4 regions of the Paenarthrobacter sp. NPDC058040 genome follow, and region 2 is predicted to be linked to each of the others. Evidence: riboswitches for the same ligand, from Rfam matches in the RefSeq annotation. Region 2 holds a riboswitch; each other region holds the start of a gene.
The links. A riboswitch is a leader RNA that binds a small molecule or an ion and turns the genes downstream of it on or off. The one in region 2 is predicted to bind cyclic di-AMP.

Region 1 (3,331 bases), on a different contig from region 2:
TGCAGGCGGCGCAGGCATTCCTCGAGGTCAGTTTCTTCGTTGTGGACGGGAACTGTGACGTCCAGGACGGGAACTGTGGAATGGGTGTCCACAGGAGAACGCCGGGACTGCCGGTGGGGCAAGGCAGGAGCGGCGGAAGGCCCCGCATGGGCGGGGTTCGGCAACGCGCTGGTGGCGGGATCTATGAGCGTCATGCATCCAGAGTGGAGCCGCCGATTGTGAGGGCTTTAGGCAGAAGCTGTGACGCGACTGTGTAACTGGGGGAACGCGAAAACCGCCCCCGGGTTCCCGCCGGCCGCATCAGTTGGGGGTGATGCGGACGGCCGGAACGGGAGCGGCTATCGGGAAAGTCTCTTGGCTTAGTACCAGTTGTTGGCCAAGTGGAAGGCGAGGGCTGCCGAGGGGGAGCCGTAGCGTTCCTTGATGTAGTTCAGGCCCCATTTGATCTGGGTCTGGTAGTTGGTCTGCCAGTCAGCGCCGGCGGATGCCATCTTGGAAGCTGGCAGCGACTGGACAATGCCGTACGCACCGCTGGAGGCGTTCGTGGCAGTCGTGCGCCAGTTGGATTCCTTTTCCCACAGGGTGTTCAGGGCGGTCATCTCGCCCGGGCCCCAACCGTAGCTGGCCAGGATGCTGGCTGCGTAGGCCTTTGCGGCGGCAGGATCGTCAACGGCCTTGGGGGCAGCGGCGGCGGCAGCTGCTGCTGCGGCTGCCTTGTCGGCTGCAGCCTTGGCGGCGGCGTCGGCAGCGGCCTTCTCTGCGGCAGCCTGTGCTGCGGCTGCCTGGTCGGCGGCGGCCTTCTCGGCTGCAGCCTTGTCCGCAGCTGCCTTGTCAGCGGCAGCCTTCTCAGCTGCGGCTTGGGCAGCGGCAGCCTTGTCGGCAGCGGCCTTCTTGGCGGCGTCGGCCTGCGCTGCGGCCTCGGCAACTGCGTTTTCCCGGGTCTGCGGGTCAACCTGTGCTGCTGCCTGGGTCTGTGCGGTCTGGCTCAGTTCCGGGAGGTTGAACGCGGCGTTGGCGGCTTGGCCCAGCGATGCGACACCGAGTGCGGCGGCGACTACACCGGCTACGACCGACATGCGGTGGCCGGCCTTGCCCTGGCGTGCGGCGTTCTTCAGAACGGCCTGCGACTTGGTCAGCGGAGCATCGTGATCGTCGCGGTGACGCGCGGAAGGGCGCGCCTGATCCTTGAATTCAGACATGTGTGATTACCTCTCAGCGCCTGCGGAGTTAGCTGTCGGGTTCGGATGAGGTCATCCGGCCGCGCGTGTAGCTGCGGCTTCACCCCAAGGGCCGGCAATGCCTGGCCCGGAGACTCTGGGTCCCCCGTCTCTGCCTCGATGAGAACGGAACTCCGGGAAGTGGCAGAGCTCGGCGCATCCCGGGTGTGGGCCTCTTGGGGCGACCCACCCTTTCGACGGTACAGGAGGATCTTGCTTAAGTCACATTTAGGTAACAGAGATCACGACGCCGGTGCGTCGCCTTGCCGGTTTCGTTATACGCGTTCGTTGGTCACGGAAGGGAGTCGCAAGGCGAATTCTGTGCGTCCCGGTTTGGACGTCACTTCGACGCTCCCACCGTGTGCGCCAACGATCGATTCCACGATCGACAGGCCCAGGCCGGAAGTCCCTTCCGAACCCGACCGCGCCGCGTCAGCGCGGGCAAAACGGGAGAAGATCCGGCCCTGGAAATCCGCGGGAATGCCGGGTCCATTGTCCGTAACGGTGACCACTGCGCTCCCGTCCGCGCTCAGCATCACGCCGGTGACAACGGTGGTGCCGGGATCGGTATGCTTCCGCGCGTTGGAGAGCAGGTTGGCCAGCACCTGGTGAAGTTGCGTGGCGTCTCCGCGCACCGTGATCGGCTCATCCGGGAGTTTGAGTTGCCACACATGGTCCGGCGCCATGACTTTCTCGTCGGTAACGGTTTCAATGACCAACTGCGTCAGGTCCACCTCCGTGACCTTTAGGGGCTGGCCTTCGTCCAACCGCGCCAGGAGCAGCAGGTCCTCCACCAGGGTGCTCATCCGTTCCGACTGGCTCTGGACCCGGGCCAGGGACTTGCGGCCGTCTTCGGTGAAGTTCTCGGTCATCCGCAGCATCTCAGTGTAACCCCGGATGGCGGTGAGGGGAGTGCGCAGTTCATGCGAGGCGTCAGCAACGAATTGCCGGACCTTGGTTTCGCTTTCCTGCCGGGCCTCGAGCGCGCTGGCCACATTGTTGAGCATCTGGTTGAGGGCGTAGCCCACGCTGCCCACTTCGGTTCCCGGATGGGAGGCCGACGGCGGTACGCGCACCGCGAGCGCGACCTCGCCGGCGTCGAGGGGCAAGCGGGAGACCTTGGTTGCGACCTCCGACAATTGTTCAAGCGGGCGCATGGTCCGGCGGATGATGACGGTTCCGGCCAGCCCGATCAGCACCAAGCCGCCCAGCGAGACGAACACCATGGTCCACACAAGGGAAGCTTCGGTGGCTTGCTTGTCGGCCAGGGGCAAGCCAGTGACGATGACATCGCCGTAGGCGGTCTTCACAGCCACCAAGCGGTAATCGCCGATGGAGAGCGACCGGTCCACGGGCCGGTTGTCCAAAGGAAGATCCAGCAGGACCTGGTTGTCTTCGGCGGAAAGCGTGGCGCGGTTTCCGGCGGCGTCGATGAGTCCGGCGCTGCTGACAGAGGAGCCGCTGATGCGCGCATTCAAGGTGCCGGCGGCCTGGCCCCTGGCTTCGAGCGGGTCCGGCCTCCCAGTGGGGAAACTCGAAGGCGGTCGGCCAAAGGTGTTGGCCCGGCTGGAGGCCTGCTCCAACTGCCTGTCCAATTGCCGGTTGAACACCATGTCCATGGAGGCATAACTGACTACGCCCACCGCCCCGCAGATAGCGACGAGCAGCGCCATGGCAACGAGGACCAACCGCGTCCGCAAGTGCCAGGTGGATGGGTCCAACCAGCTGCGCTGCGTGTTCCTGGCGACCCCTGAGAGTGTGGTCAAGGCTTAGTCCGCGGGCTTGATGACGTAGCCGGCGCCACGCACAGTGTGGATCATGGGCGGGTGGTTGGCCTCGATCTTCTTGCGCAGGTAGGAGATGTAGAGTTCCACGATGTTCGCTTGCCCGCCGAAGTCGTAATCCCACACGCGGTCCAGGATCTGGGCCTTGCTGACCACGCGCTTGGGGTTCTCCATGAGGTAGCGAAGGAGCTCGAACTGGGTTGCCGTCAGGGCGATGTCCTCACCGGCCCGGGTTACTTCGCGGGTGTCCACGTTCAAGGTCAGGTCGCCAACCACCAGTTCGGCGGTGTCCATGGCGGCAACGCCCGAGCGCTGCACCAGTCGATGAAG
Region 2 (3,331 bases):
CAGCGCCCGGCGGAATGTTATTACCGCCAGCGGTTCATATCCAGCATTCAGAACGAGTGTGCGCATGCACGTACCTCTTCACGGCCGCACCCGTCAGGGGCACGAGGGCCGGCTGCCCTCTGCATGTACGGGCTGTGGATCGACACCATAAGGGTAAGCACTTATATGCCGTATCAACGAATTTTCGGGCCGGTTCCAAGGCAGTGTCGGCGAATGTTCACGTGCGGGACACCTCTGGGGCCTTAAATGCGGAACGCCCCGCAGGGATTCCTGCGGGGCGTTCCTGTTGAAGCTGTGTCAGCCGTTCACGCGGATGAAGACCGGACCGGAGCCCACGTTGACGCTGAAGAGTGCGGTGGTGGATCCGTTCCATCCACCGTGCACCGCCATTCCGTTACCCACGTAGACGGCGATGTGCGCCATTCCACCGTAGCCACCGTTGGCGTAGTAGGCGAGGTCGCCGGGCTGGGCTTCGGCGGCGCTGACGGTGCGGCCCAGGGAGAGGTAGCCGGCAGGCCAGTCGTGGAAGTGGATGCCCACGGCGGCCAACGAGTTGGTGACCAGCATGGTGCAGTCCTGGGTCACGCCAAGCTGGGCGTAAGCCGCAGCGGCGATGGCGGCACCGAGGCCACTGGAAGCTGCGGGAGCCTTTGCGGCGGCAGCTGTGTTGTTGACTGCCAGCGTGGCGTTGGCACCGGAGGCGTTCGATCCGGATGCTGTTGAGGCTTCCGCCTTCGGGGCCGCCTTCTCCACAACGGGAGCCGGAGCCTCCACCGTGGTGACAACCGGGCTCTCGTAAGAGATGGCCACGGTGGAATCAGCGGCGATGGTGGACTGCGCCACGGCTTGGACGTCAAGGGCCGTGGTAGCCGTGGACTCACGCTGGACGTTGGTATCCGCAGCGTTCGCGGCAACGCCACTGGTCAAGACCAGTCCGGAAGCAGCAGCGATGACCGCTGCCTGGCGACCGACGCCACCGGCGTTGTCGCTGACAGCCTTCGCGATCACGGCGAGCGAGCTGGTCTTGGGTGCCTCAGCTCGGTGCCGTGCAACCTTGTGTGCACTGGTCATTTTTAATCTCTTTTCGTTTCCGCGAGCGGTTGGGGACACACGCGGTTTGTGGGCAAGCCAGCACTTGGGGGGCATGCTGGCGTACCCCGAACGGGTTTTAGCGGAGGGTGAAGAATGAAGACGTGCCAGTGGAAGCCACCGAGTGGAGCAAGGTTCCCTGGCTCGGGTTGAGTGCGCTGATCATCATGCCGTTGCCGACGTAGATACCAACGTGCGCGCCGCCATTCTGCATGACCAGGTCGCCCGGCTGCGGGGTACTGGTGGGCTTCATGGCCGTCCAGGCGTTGACGCGGGGGATGCTGATGCCGGCCTGGGCGTAGACCCACTGGGTGAAGCCGGAGCAGTCCCAGCCGTTGGGGGTGGTGCCGCCCCAAACGTAGGGGTGGCCGATGCCCGTGTAGGCGATGGCGGCGAGGCCGGATGCTGCGGCGCTGGAGGCCGAATCCTTGGCTTCGGAGGACTGTGCGGTGATGGCGCCTGCGGCCTGGTCACCGGTGCTCTGGGAGCGCTGGGTTGCCTGCGAAGCGCGCTGGATCTTCGGGGCTTCCTTGGTGGCCACGACGGGGCTCTCGAAGGAAACGGTGGCGGTGGGCTCTGCAGTGACAACCTCGGTGGTGAGGAGCTGCTGCGTGCTCGTCTCGGCCTTGGAAACGTCCGTGTCAGCTGCCTGGGCCGGAAGGCCGACGCTGAGGACGAGGCCGGAGGCTGCGGCGAGAACTGCGGCCTGGCGGCCAACGGTTCCGGCGTTGGTTGAAACAGCCTTCGAAAGAGTGTTCAACGGGTGAACCGTCGCGGCGCGGTGGCGCGCAGGGGTAGTGCGTGATGACACGTAGGTAGCCTCTCCCAATGCCTGCGAGGTGAGCTGTCGGATTCGGATGGGAGTCATCCGGCCACGAGCTTCGGGAAGCTTTGTGACTTAACCCCAAGGCCTTCTTTCGAAGACCAAAAGTGGTTCCCCCGCCCCTGCCAGACGAATTTTGCGAACGGATCCTGAGTGGTGGCAGAGCTAGGCAATCCACTCAAGTGCATCGGCCCCCTAAAAAGCCGATGCGCTTTAGACGGTACAACAGTTGAACGTGAATGTCACATTCAGGTCACGGGGTGTGTCGAGAATGCGATAGACGACCATCGACTTTGCTTAGAGCCAGCCCATGGGGTCCACGACTTCGCCGTTGACCTGGACCTCGAAGTGCAGGTGGCAGCCCGTGGAAGCCCCTGTAGTGCCACTCAGGGCCACAACATCGCCGCGGCTGACGGTCTGCCCTACTTTGACATTGAAGGACGACAGGTGGTTGTACGTGGTCTCGAGGCCGTTGCCGTGATCCACTACTACGCGGTTACCGCCGCCGTACTCGTGCCAGCCGGCGAACGTGACCTTCCCGGCCGCAGCCGCGTGGACCTGCGTACCGCACTGGGCCACGAAGTCCTGGCCGCGGTGGAAGTCCCCGGTACCGCCTGTCAAGGGGCTGACCCGGTAGCCGAACGGCGAGGCCGTGGTCAACGTATCCAGCGGGCTGCCAAGGGTGCCCTTGGACGAGCTGGCCTGGATGCTGCCAACAGACTGGGCGCTGAGCAGTTGCTTAAGCTTGCCGTCGGGATCGGCCTTGGTGGCCACCGCCGCGCGGCTGAAGTCGATTTTTGCCGAGGCCGCCGCGGAAACTTCAGGCTGGCTGCCACCGGCTACCGCAAGCGCGGCTTCTGTTTGGCCCGACTCGGAGGTGGCCATCACGGGGCTCGTGGCCGGCAGACCGACAGTGAGGGCAAGGCCCGTAGCGGCCAAGGCCACTCCGGCTTTCTGCCCTACGCCACTGGCTGCGGCGAAATCGGCAACCTGGCGCAACGGGCTCTTACGGCGGCGCACCTGACGCTGGGTGTCGCGAGGCCGGATCTCCGTTACTGCGCGGGCTGGCCGCAGCTCAGCAGCGGGGCCGGACGCGCGTCGGCGGCCCCTGACGTTCTGCGATGTCAAACTCTGTTCCTCTCTTGAAAGCCTGCGAAGTTAGCTGTCGGATTCGGATCAGAGAGTGCAAAGACCCGGCCCGCACACAGCGCATACGGCACACAGGTATCCCGGGAGGGAATTGCGTAAGTAGGCACTGCTGCTGCGGACTTCACCCCAAGGCTGCTTCTTCAGGCAGCCGATTGTGGTTCCCCCGCCTCTGCCAGTAGTGGATAACACCCCTGATCTGCTGGCAGAGCTCGGCTCCAGATCAGGTAACGCTTTGGTATCGGCGCTAGTAGACAACTATAGGCGATTAAA
Region 3 (3,331 bases), on a different contig from region 2:
CTTCCCACGGCGCAGAACGTGTTCCTTTTCGCCTCGCCCTATGGCCGCGGAACGGTGGTAGCCCGGGATGTCATCCTCTGCACCACGGTGCTCTGCGTCGGGGCGCTCGTGGTGGTTGCCTGGCTGCTGGGATAGGCGTCCGCTTGCGGGCTTCGGTGACGGCCTGTTCTTCGTGGCCTACGCGATCTTCGAGCTTCCCAACAGCTTTCGCTGGGTAAAACAAAGGAGGCTGGCACCCGATCGGGTGCCAGCCTCCTTTGCGTTGGCGGCCTAGGAGCGCCGAAGCCGCTGGCAGCTCCAGCGGCCCATCCGGCGACGGAAGGTGGCAGTCCGGCTGCTGCTGCAATAGCGGCCGTGCCAGCCGACATGCGTGGTTGTCCGGGGCAGTCGGATGCTCACTTGAGGAGGTCCTTGGCCGCGTCCAGCAACCCGTCCACTGCCGAGCCGCTTGGCTGCGGCGTGGAGGAAGCGTTGGGGTTGCCGCTGGGCTTCGGCTTCGACGGCTGGGTCTGCGTGGGAGTCGGCGTCGGGGTCGGCGTGACGGTCGGGGTGGTGGTCGGCGTAGGCGTCGGGGCCGTAATAGTGTCCGACGGCGGTGCCGGCTGGCTCGGGACCGGCGTGGTTACTCCTGGAACCGGGACCACAGCCGAGGGAGCGGCGGACGGTACCCACTGCGGGGCGGCCAAGGAAACCTGCGGGACAGCAGCGGACGACGCCGTTGCGCCAGCAGGTGCCTCCGCTTCAGTCTGGGGTTCGGCGGGCGTTCCGGCCTCGGCTTTCGCGGCCGACGTCGAGGACGCGGTGGTGTACGAGGGGGTGGGACCAGGGGAAGCCTTGGTGGTTGCCCGACCACTTTCGTTGTTGTTCGAGCCGCTGGCCTCCTGCGAGTGGCTGTCCTGGCCGAAAAGCGGGAGGTCCACGGCCTGGCTGACAGTGCCGACGGTCAGGACCAGGCCGAGTGCTCCGGCAACCACCGCCATGCGCTGGCCCATGGTCTTGACCGAGGCGGCCTTGGTCAGCACGGCGTGCGGTTCGCGGTTGAACGACGGAGCACCGAACGAGCCGAAGGCGGACTTGCCGTTGGTGGGGAGCGTCGAAGCTTTGCGCGTTGCGGTGTGCTCGGAAGCCCGGGTCCGGTTGCTGGCACGGCTTGCCAAGCCCGCCGCAGCAGTAGCCGCCGCGGCGATCTGCGCCGGCGTCTTCGGCTGGACCGGTGACGACTCTTCGAGGGCGACTGCCGGCGCGGCTACTGTCGGAATGGCGGCGGTAGCAGTTTCAGGGTTCGGTGCAGGGATGGCGGCGGTAACGGGCTCCGACTCCGCGCCAAACTCCCGCTCGGCGGCGGCCCGTGGCGCGTCCGCAGCCGGGACCACGGGAATGGCCGACGTCGGCGGGCCGGGTGTGGTGGAGTCGGCGCGGGGAGCGTCGATGACAGGGATCGCGGCGGTCCGGGGTTCCTCGGCAGGAGCGTCGTGGCCGGCGGAACCGGCCGCGGCTTCCGGCGCAACGATCGCCTGGGCGGCCTGACCGCGCTCGGCCGCGCGTCGCTCCGCGCGCGTCATGGGCGCAGGCGGGGTGGGATTGGCAGCTGCGGCGGGTACCGCCGTCGTGCTTTCAACGCTGGTGGGGGACTGTCCGCTGGGTTGGGCCCGACGGCGTCCGGTTGGCTTGGTGCGCTCGATGGCCTCTTGGGCACGGCGCGGCTGATCCATGGTTGGGGACATGGGTGATTGCCTCTCAACGCCTGCGAGGTTAGCTGTCGGGTTCGGACGAGGCCGTCCGGCCGCACATGGCGGCTTCACCCCAAGGGCCTGAAACCAGGCCCGGGAACTTTGGGTCCCCCGTCTCTGCCGCGAGTCTGGCGGATTCCGGGATGCGGCAGAGCTCGGCGTCAGCCCGGAAGCGGCCCAGCGGAGATCAGGGTCGCCCTTCGACCGTACAGGAGCAGGGAAGTAAAGTCACATTAATGTAACGGACGGAACGTCCAACATTTCGCGGGGACCCAATCGCCTACCCTGCGGGGCTGGAACCGGAAGTTCGAGCTGGGCAAACACTAGCTTTGACCATGTACTGGCCGGTAGACATGAGCTATGGATCTCCCCGTGACGCCTCCCGTTTCGCCCATGCTCGCCAAATCCGTCCCGAACATCCCCGATGTTGGGCACTATGAGCCCAAGTGGGACGGCTTCCGGACCATCGTCTTCAAGGACGGCGACGAGATCGTCCTGGGCAGCCGGAACGAGAAGCCCATGACGCGCTACTTCCCCGAACTCGTGGAAGCGCTGAAGAAGAACCTTCCGGAGAGGTGCGTCATCGACGGCGAGATCATCCTCATCTCCGGCAATCGCCTGGACTTCGAGGGCTTGCAGCAACGCATCCACCCCGCCGACACCCGGGTGCGCATGCTCGCCGAAAAGACGCCGTCGTCGTTGGTGGCGTTCGACCTCCTCGCCCTGGGCGATGACGACCTCACTGGCCGACCCTTCTCGGAGCGGCGCGCAGCTTTGGAGGAGGCGCTCGCCGACGCCGAGCCGCCGGTCTACGTGACGCCGGCGGTGAATGACCTTGAGCGGGCCAAGGAATGGTTCGTGCAACTTGAGGGAGCAGGCCTCGACGGCGTGTTGTCCAAACCGCTCGACGGCACCTACCAGCCGAACAAACGGGTGATGTTCAAGACGAAGCATGAGCGGACGGCGGATTGTGTGGTGGCCGGATTCCGTTGGCACAAGACGGCAAAGGTTGTGGGGTCCATGTTGCTGGGCCTGTACGACGACTCCGGCCGCCTCCACCACGTGGGCGTCGTGGCCTCGTTTCCCATGGCCAAGCGTGAAGCCTTGGTGGCGGAGTTGGAGCCGTACCAAGTGGAGTTCGCCGAGCATCCTTGGGGCGAATGGGCCAACCAGGAAGCGGCCGCCGGTGGATCCAGGATGCCCGGCGGGCAGAGCCGGTGGAGCGCAGGCAAGGACTTCTCCTTTGTCCCTTTGCGCCCCGAACTCGTGATTGAGGTGGCGTACGACTACATGGAGGGTGACCGGTTCAGGCACACTACCCAGTTCCGTCGGTGGCGCGAGGACCGTACCCCGGACAGTTGCACATACTCGCAGTTGGAGGAACCCGCCGATTACGACCTCGGCGAGATCCTGCGTCTTACGTAATCCCCGTTACTCCTCGTGGCCCTGGTCGCCGCTCATGCTGCCCTCAGCCGGTGGGGTCTCTCCCGGAGGCACACCGCCGCCCGGTTCCAGCCCGGTGATGTTGCCGTCTGCCGGGTCCGGGTTCGAGGAAGCTGCCGGATCGTGTTCTTCGTCCTTGCGCATGTCCGGGTCGTCGT
Region 4 (3,331 bases), on a different contig from region 2:
TCACGAACGCCAGCAGTGCCGCGGCGATGAAGCCCAGGTGCTCAAATGCGCCGAACGGGTTGGCCTTGCCGATGAGGGACAGGTCCGGGGCGCCCCACTCGGACAACGTGGGGGCTACCAGCGACCAGCCGCGCGGGTTGACGTTCTTGCCATCGAAGCTGGGCCCGATGTGCAGGGTGAATTCAAGGATGGCGGCCAGCGCCGTGGACACCACAATGCCGATCAGGATCGCGCCACGGACCTTGCGGACCACCAGGGCGATCGTCAGGATGAGGCCCACGGCAAACACCAAAGTGGGCCAGCCCATGAGCTTGCCATCCACGCCGAGGCCCAGGGGAACCGTGGTTCCGGCGGCGTCGGGGATGCGGCGGACGAATCCGGCGTTGACCAGGCCGATCAACGCAATGAAGAGGCCAATGCCCACCACGATCGCCGTTTTGAGGGCTTCCGGAACGGCCTTGAACACCGCGGTACGGAAGCCGGTGAGGACCAGGATCAGCATGGTCAGGCCGGAGAGGACAACCAAGCCCATCATGTCCGGCCAGGTCAGCCCCGGGTGCGAGGCAACGGTGACGGCCACGAAGGCGTTGACACCCAGGCCTGTCGCCACCGCGAACGGATGCTTGGCCCAGGCGCCCATGAGGATGGTCAGGATGCCCGCAACGAACGCCGTGGTGGCGGCGACCGCGGTGAAGCCCAGGGATGCCCCGCTGGAATCGGCTCCGGAGAGGATCAGGGGGTTCAGGACCACGATGTAGCTCATGGCAAAGAAGGTCGCGAACCCGCCACGGATTTCCCGCGAGTACGTGGAGCCCCGTTCGGAAATCTTGAAGTAACGGTCGAGGGCAGAACCTTGTTTAAGCATGAAGGTCTCCGGGGATCGGGTGAGTGTGCTCTCAAATCCTATGCCTGCGGATACGGGACGCCCGGACGATTCGCCTAGTCTGTAAGGAAGCCAACATTAGGAGAAACCGCCCCATGCGTACCGTCCGCCCGCTTCTGGCCGCCGTCGTAGCTGCTCTTGCCTTCGCCTCCGCGGTGCTGTTTGGTGCCGCCCCCGCGTCCGCGCACGACGTCGCCGAGTCCACCACTCCGGCGAACGGTGCCACCGTGGCGGCAGTTCCGGCGTCGGTCTCCATCACGTTCAACAACCGCCCGCTGGCCATCGGCTCCGGTGTGACGGTGACCGCGGGCGGCGAAAACTGGGCGGACGGCGCGGTCGAAATCATCGACAACCAAGCGGTCCAGAAGTTGCGCGAGGGCGCGCCGGCCGGTGAGTACACCGTCACGTGGCGCGTTGTCAGCTCCGATTCGCACCCCATTGAGGGCACTTTCAAGTTCACTGCCGCCGCTGGAAGCACGACGACGACAAGCGGTTCGGCGGGTGCCTCACCTTCCACGTCGGCTTCGGGAGCCACGGTTCCGAGCGCCGGAACAGCAGCTCCGGGGAGCGGCTCCAGCGAGCCGGCTCCGGCGGCTTCGCAGCCCTTCCCCTGGAGCATTGTGGGACTCGCCGTGGTGGCCGTGGGACTCGTGATCTTCCTGGCCGTTACTGCCCGCCGGAAGCTGGCTGCCTCCAACGATGCCGAGGGCGATACTCCCGCGGAATGACGCGGTTTTCTACATAGCTGCGAAAATCTCGAATCGGTTACCGCGACACGCGCAACGCGCCCTGCTCGTTACTCAAATGTGACTTTGCGGTGATCATCGCGTACGGTAGTACCTGTGCCTGATCCATCTTCGAGGCACTTCCGGCCTGATTGCCTAGCTCTGCCGCAGTCCGGAATCCGTTCGCAGACAAACCTACGGCAGAGACGGGGAACCCATTTTAGGCCGCCATTGAGTGCGCCTTGGGGTGAAGTCACGAAGCTTCCGCTGGACAGCGGGGGATAGTGGCCGGGTGACTCCCATCCGAATCCGACAGCTAACCTCGCAGGCATCGGGAGAGGCTCTTTCATGTCTTCACGCATTCTTCGCGGCCGTCGTAAGGCGGACATCGCGCGTCCCAATCCGTTCATCTCCATCTCCAAGGCCGTTGCCAGCAACGCTTCCGGCGCTGGCCGCCAGGCAGCCGTCATCGCTGCAGCTTCCGGGCTGGTCCTGACCGGCTCCATCGCCGCCCACGCTGCCGAGACGCCCGCACAGGCTCCGGTCCAGCGCGACTCCAGCCCCGCAACCGTTGCGGAAACCCCCAACAAGGTTGTCACCGCAGCTTCAACGGCCACCATCAACTTCGAGCGCCCCGCGGTTTCCTCCGTGGCCGCTCCGGTCATCGAAAAGCCGGCTCCCGTAGTTGAGGCTCCGGCCAAGAAGGCGGCAGCCAACGTTGCTGCCGCTCCCGCCAAGGCGACCGCCACGGCTACCGCCTCCGTCGCTGCCGCACCTGCAGCAGCAGCACCGGCCGGCAGCGTCAACGCAGCCATGGTTGCTTCCGCCTACGCCCAGATCGGCATCATGCAGGACTGCACCGCCATGGTGGAACGCGCCCTCGGCTCCGCAGGCATCCCCGTGGGTGACCTTGCTCCGATGCAGTTCCTGAACTACGGCAAGGTAGTCAGCGACCCGCAGCCGGGCGACATGATCGTCCAGTCCGGCCACGTTGCCATCTACATCGGCAACGGCCAGGCCATCAGCGGCGGCATCAACGGCAACCAGACGGGTATCCACCCGATCAGCTGGCTGACCGCAACGGGCCCCATCACGTATGTACGCGCTGGCGCCTAAGCTTCACGCTTAAATACCAGAGGCCGGCATTCGGAGACTTGTTCTCCGGGTGCCGGCCTTTGGCTTTTAAGAACGTCAGGCGATCGCGATGCCAGGCCCTGCCGTGATACCGGGTCCGGCGGGCAGGGCAACCTTCAAAGAGATTGCCTGCCCAACCGCCTTGGCCTGCCGAAGCACTTCCTTGGGGGTGGGGGTGATCATTTCACCGACGCCCACCAGGTGCATTCCCACCGCACGCATGGCGGCAACGAGGTTTTGGCCGATCGCGATTCCCAGCTCAGCCAGCATCCGCCGCAACTGGCTCTGGGCGCAGCGCGTCACCACAATGTGGTCCGCGAGGAGTATCCCGTTGGCGGTGTGCACGGCCCATTGGCGGGGTGCGGGCTCAAGTTGTCCGGGAACGTTGGCTCCCAGGAAGTCCAGCCGCACGGCCTTGGTGGAACTCCGCACATCGAGTTGGTGGCTGGCTGCGTAGTTCCGCAGGTGCCGGAGGATCTGGTTTCGTTCCACCATGGCCGCCGGGTCTGCCGCATCACAGCGCTGCAGCATTCCCGTGTGGACGGAGGGTCCCGACGTGGACAGGGACCCAAACCCGTCCACCACAATG

Region 1: another riboswitch for cyclic di-AMP. It lies ahead of ACFVSJ_RS02940 (hypothetical protein); the one in region 2 lies ahead of ACFVSJ_RS16475 (C40 family peptidase).
Region 3: another riboswitch for cyclic di-AMP. It lies ahead of ACFVSJ_RS07135 (hypothetical protein); the one in region 2 lies ahead of ACFVSJ_RS16475 (C40 family peptidase).
Region 4: another riboswitch for cyclic di-AMP. It lies ahead of ACFVSJ_RS11610 (NlpC/P60 family protein); the one in region 2 lies ahead of ACFVSJ_RS16475 (C40 family peptidase).

The regions. Positions count from the first base shown of each region.
Region 1 is NZ_JBHVRN010000002.1:21,082-24,412, reverse strand. It holds gene ACFVSJ_RS02945 (glycosyltransferase) at 1-194, opposite strand, end outside; gene ACFVSJ_RS02940 (hypothetical protein) at 360-1,199, opposite strand; cyclic di-AMP (ydaO/yuaA leader) riboswitch at 1,203-1,384, opposite strand; gene ACFVSJ_RS02935 (sensor histidine kinase) at 1,493-2,983, opposite strand; gene ACFVSJ_RS02930 (response regulator transcription factor) at 2,987-3,331, opposite strand, start outside.
Region 2 is NZ_JBHVRN010000011.1:103,961-107,291, forward strand. It holds gene ACFVSJ_RS16465 (HNH endonuclease) at 1-66, opposite strand, end outside; gene ACFVSJ_RS16470 (NlpC/P60 family protein) at 298-1,071, opposite strand; gene ACFVSJ_RS16475 (C40 family peptidase) at 1,169-1,900, opposite strand; cyclic di-AMP (ydaO/yuaA leader) riboswitch at 1,905-2,063, opposite strand; gene ACFVSJ_RS16480 (M23 family metallopeptidase) at 2,210-3,040, opposite strand; cyclic di-AMP (ydaO/yuaA leader) riboswitch at 3,045-3,286, opposite strand.
Region 3 is NZ_JBHVRN010000004.1:184,849-188,179, forward strand. It holds gene ACFVSJ_RS07130 (AEC family transporter) at 1-135, shown strand, start outside; gene ACFVSJ_RS07135 (hypothetical protein) at 396-1,724, opposite strand; cyclic di-AMP (ydaO/yuaA leader) riboswitch at 1,728-1,874, opposite strand; gene ACFVSJ_RS07140 (ATP-dependent DNA ligase) at 2,091-3,155, shown strand; gene ACFVSJ_RS07145 (DUF6480 family protein) at 3,162-3,331, opposite strand, start outside.
Region 4 is NZ_JBHVRN010000007.1:183,507-186,837, forward strand. It holds gene ACFVSJ_RS11600 (NCS2 family permease) at 1-865, opposite strand, end outside; gene ACFVSJ_RS11605 (copper resistance protein CopC) at 979-1,611, shown strand; cyclic di-AMP (ydaO/yuaA leader) riboswitch at 1,762-1,953, shown strand; gene ACFVSJ_RS11610 (NlpC/P60 family protein) at 1,957-2,724, shown strand; gene ACFVSJ_RS11615 (FAD-dependent monooxygenase) at 2,800-3,331, opposite strand, start outside.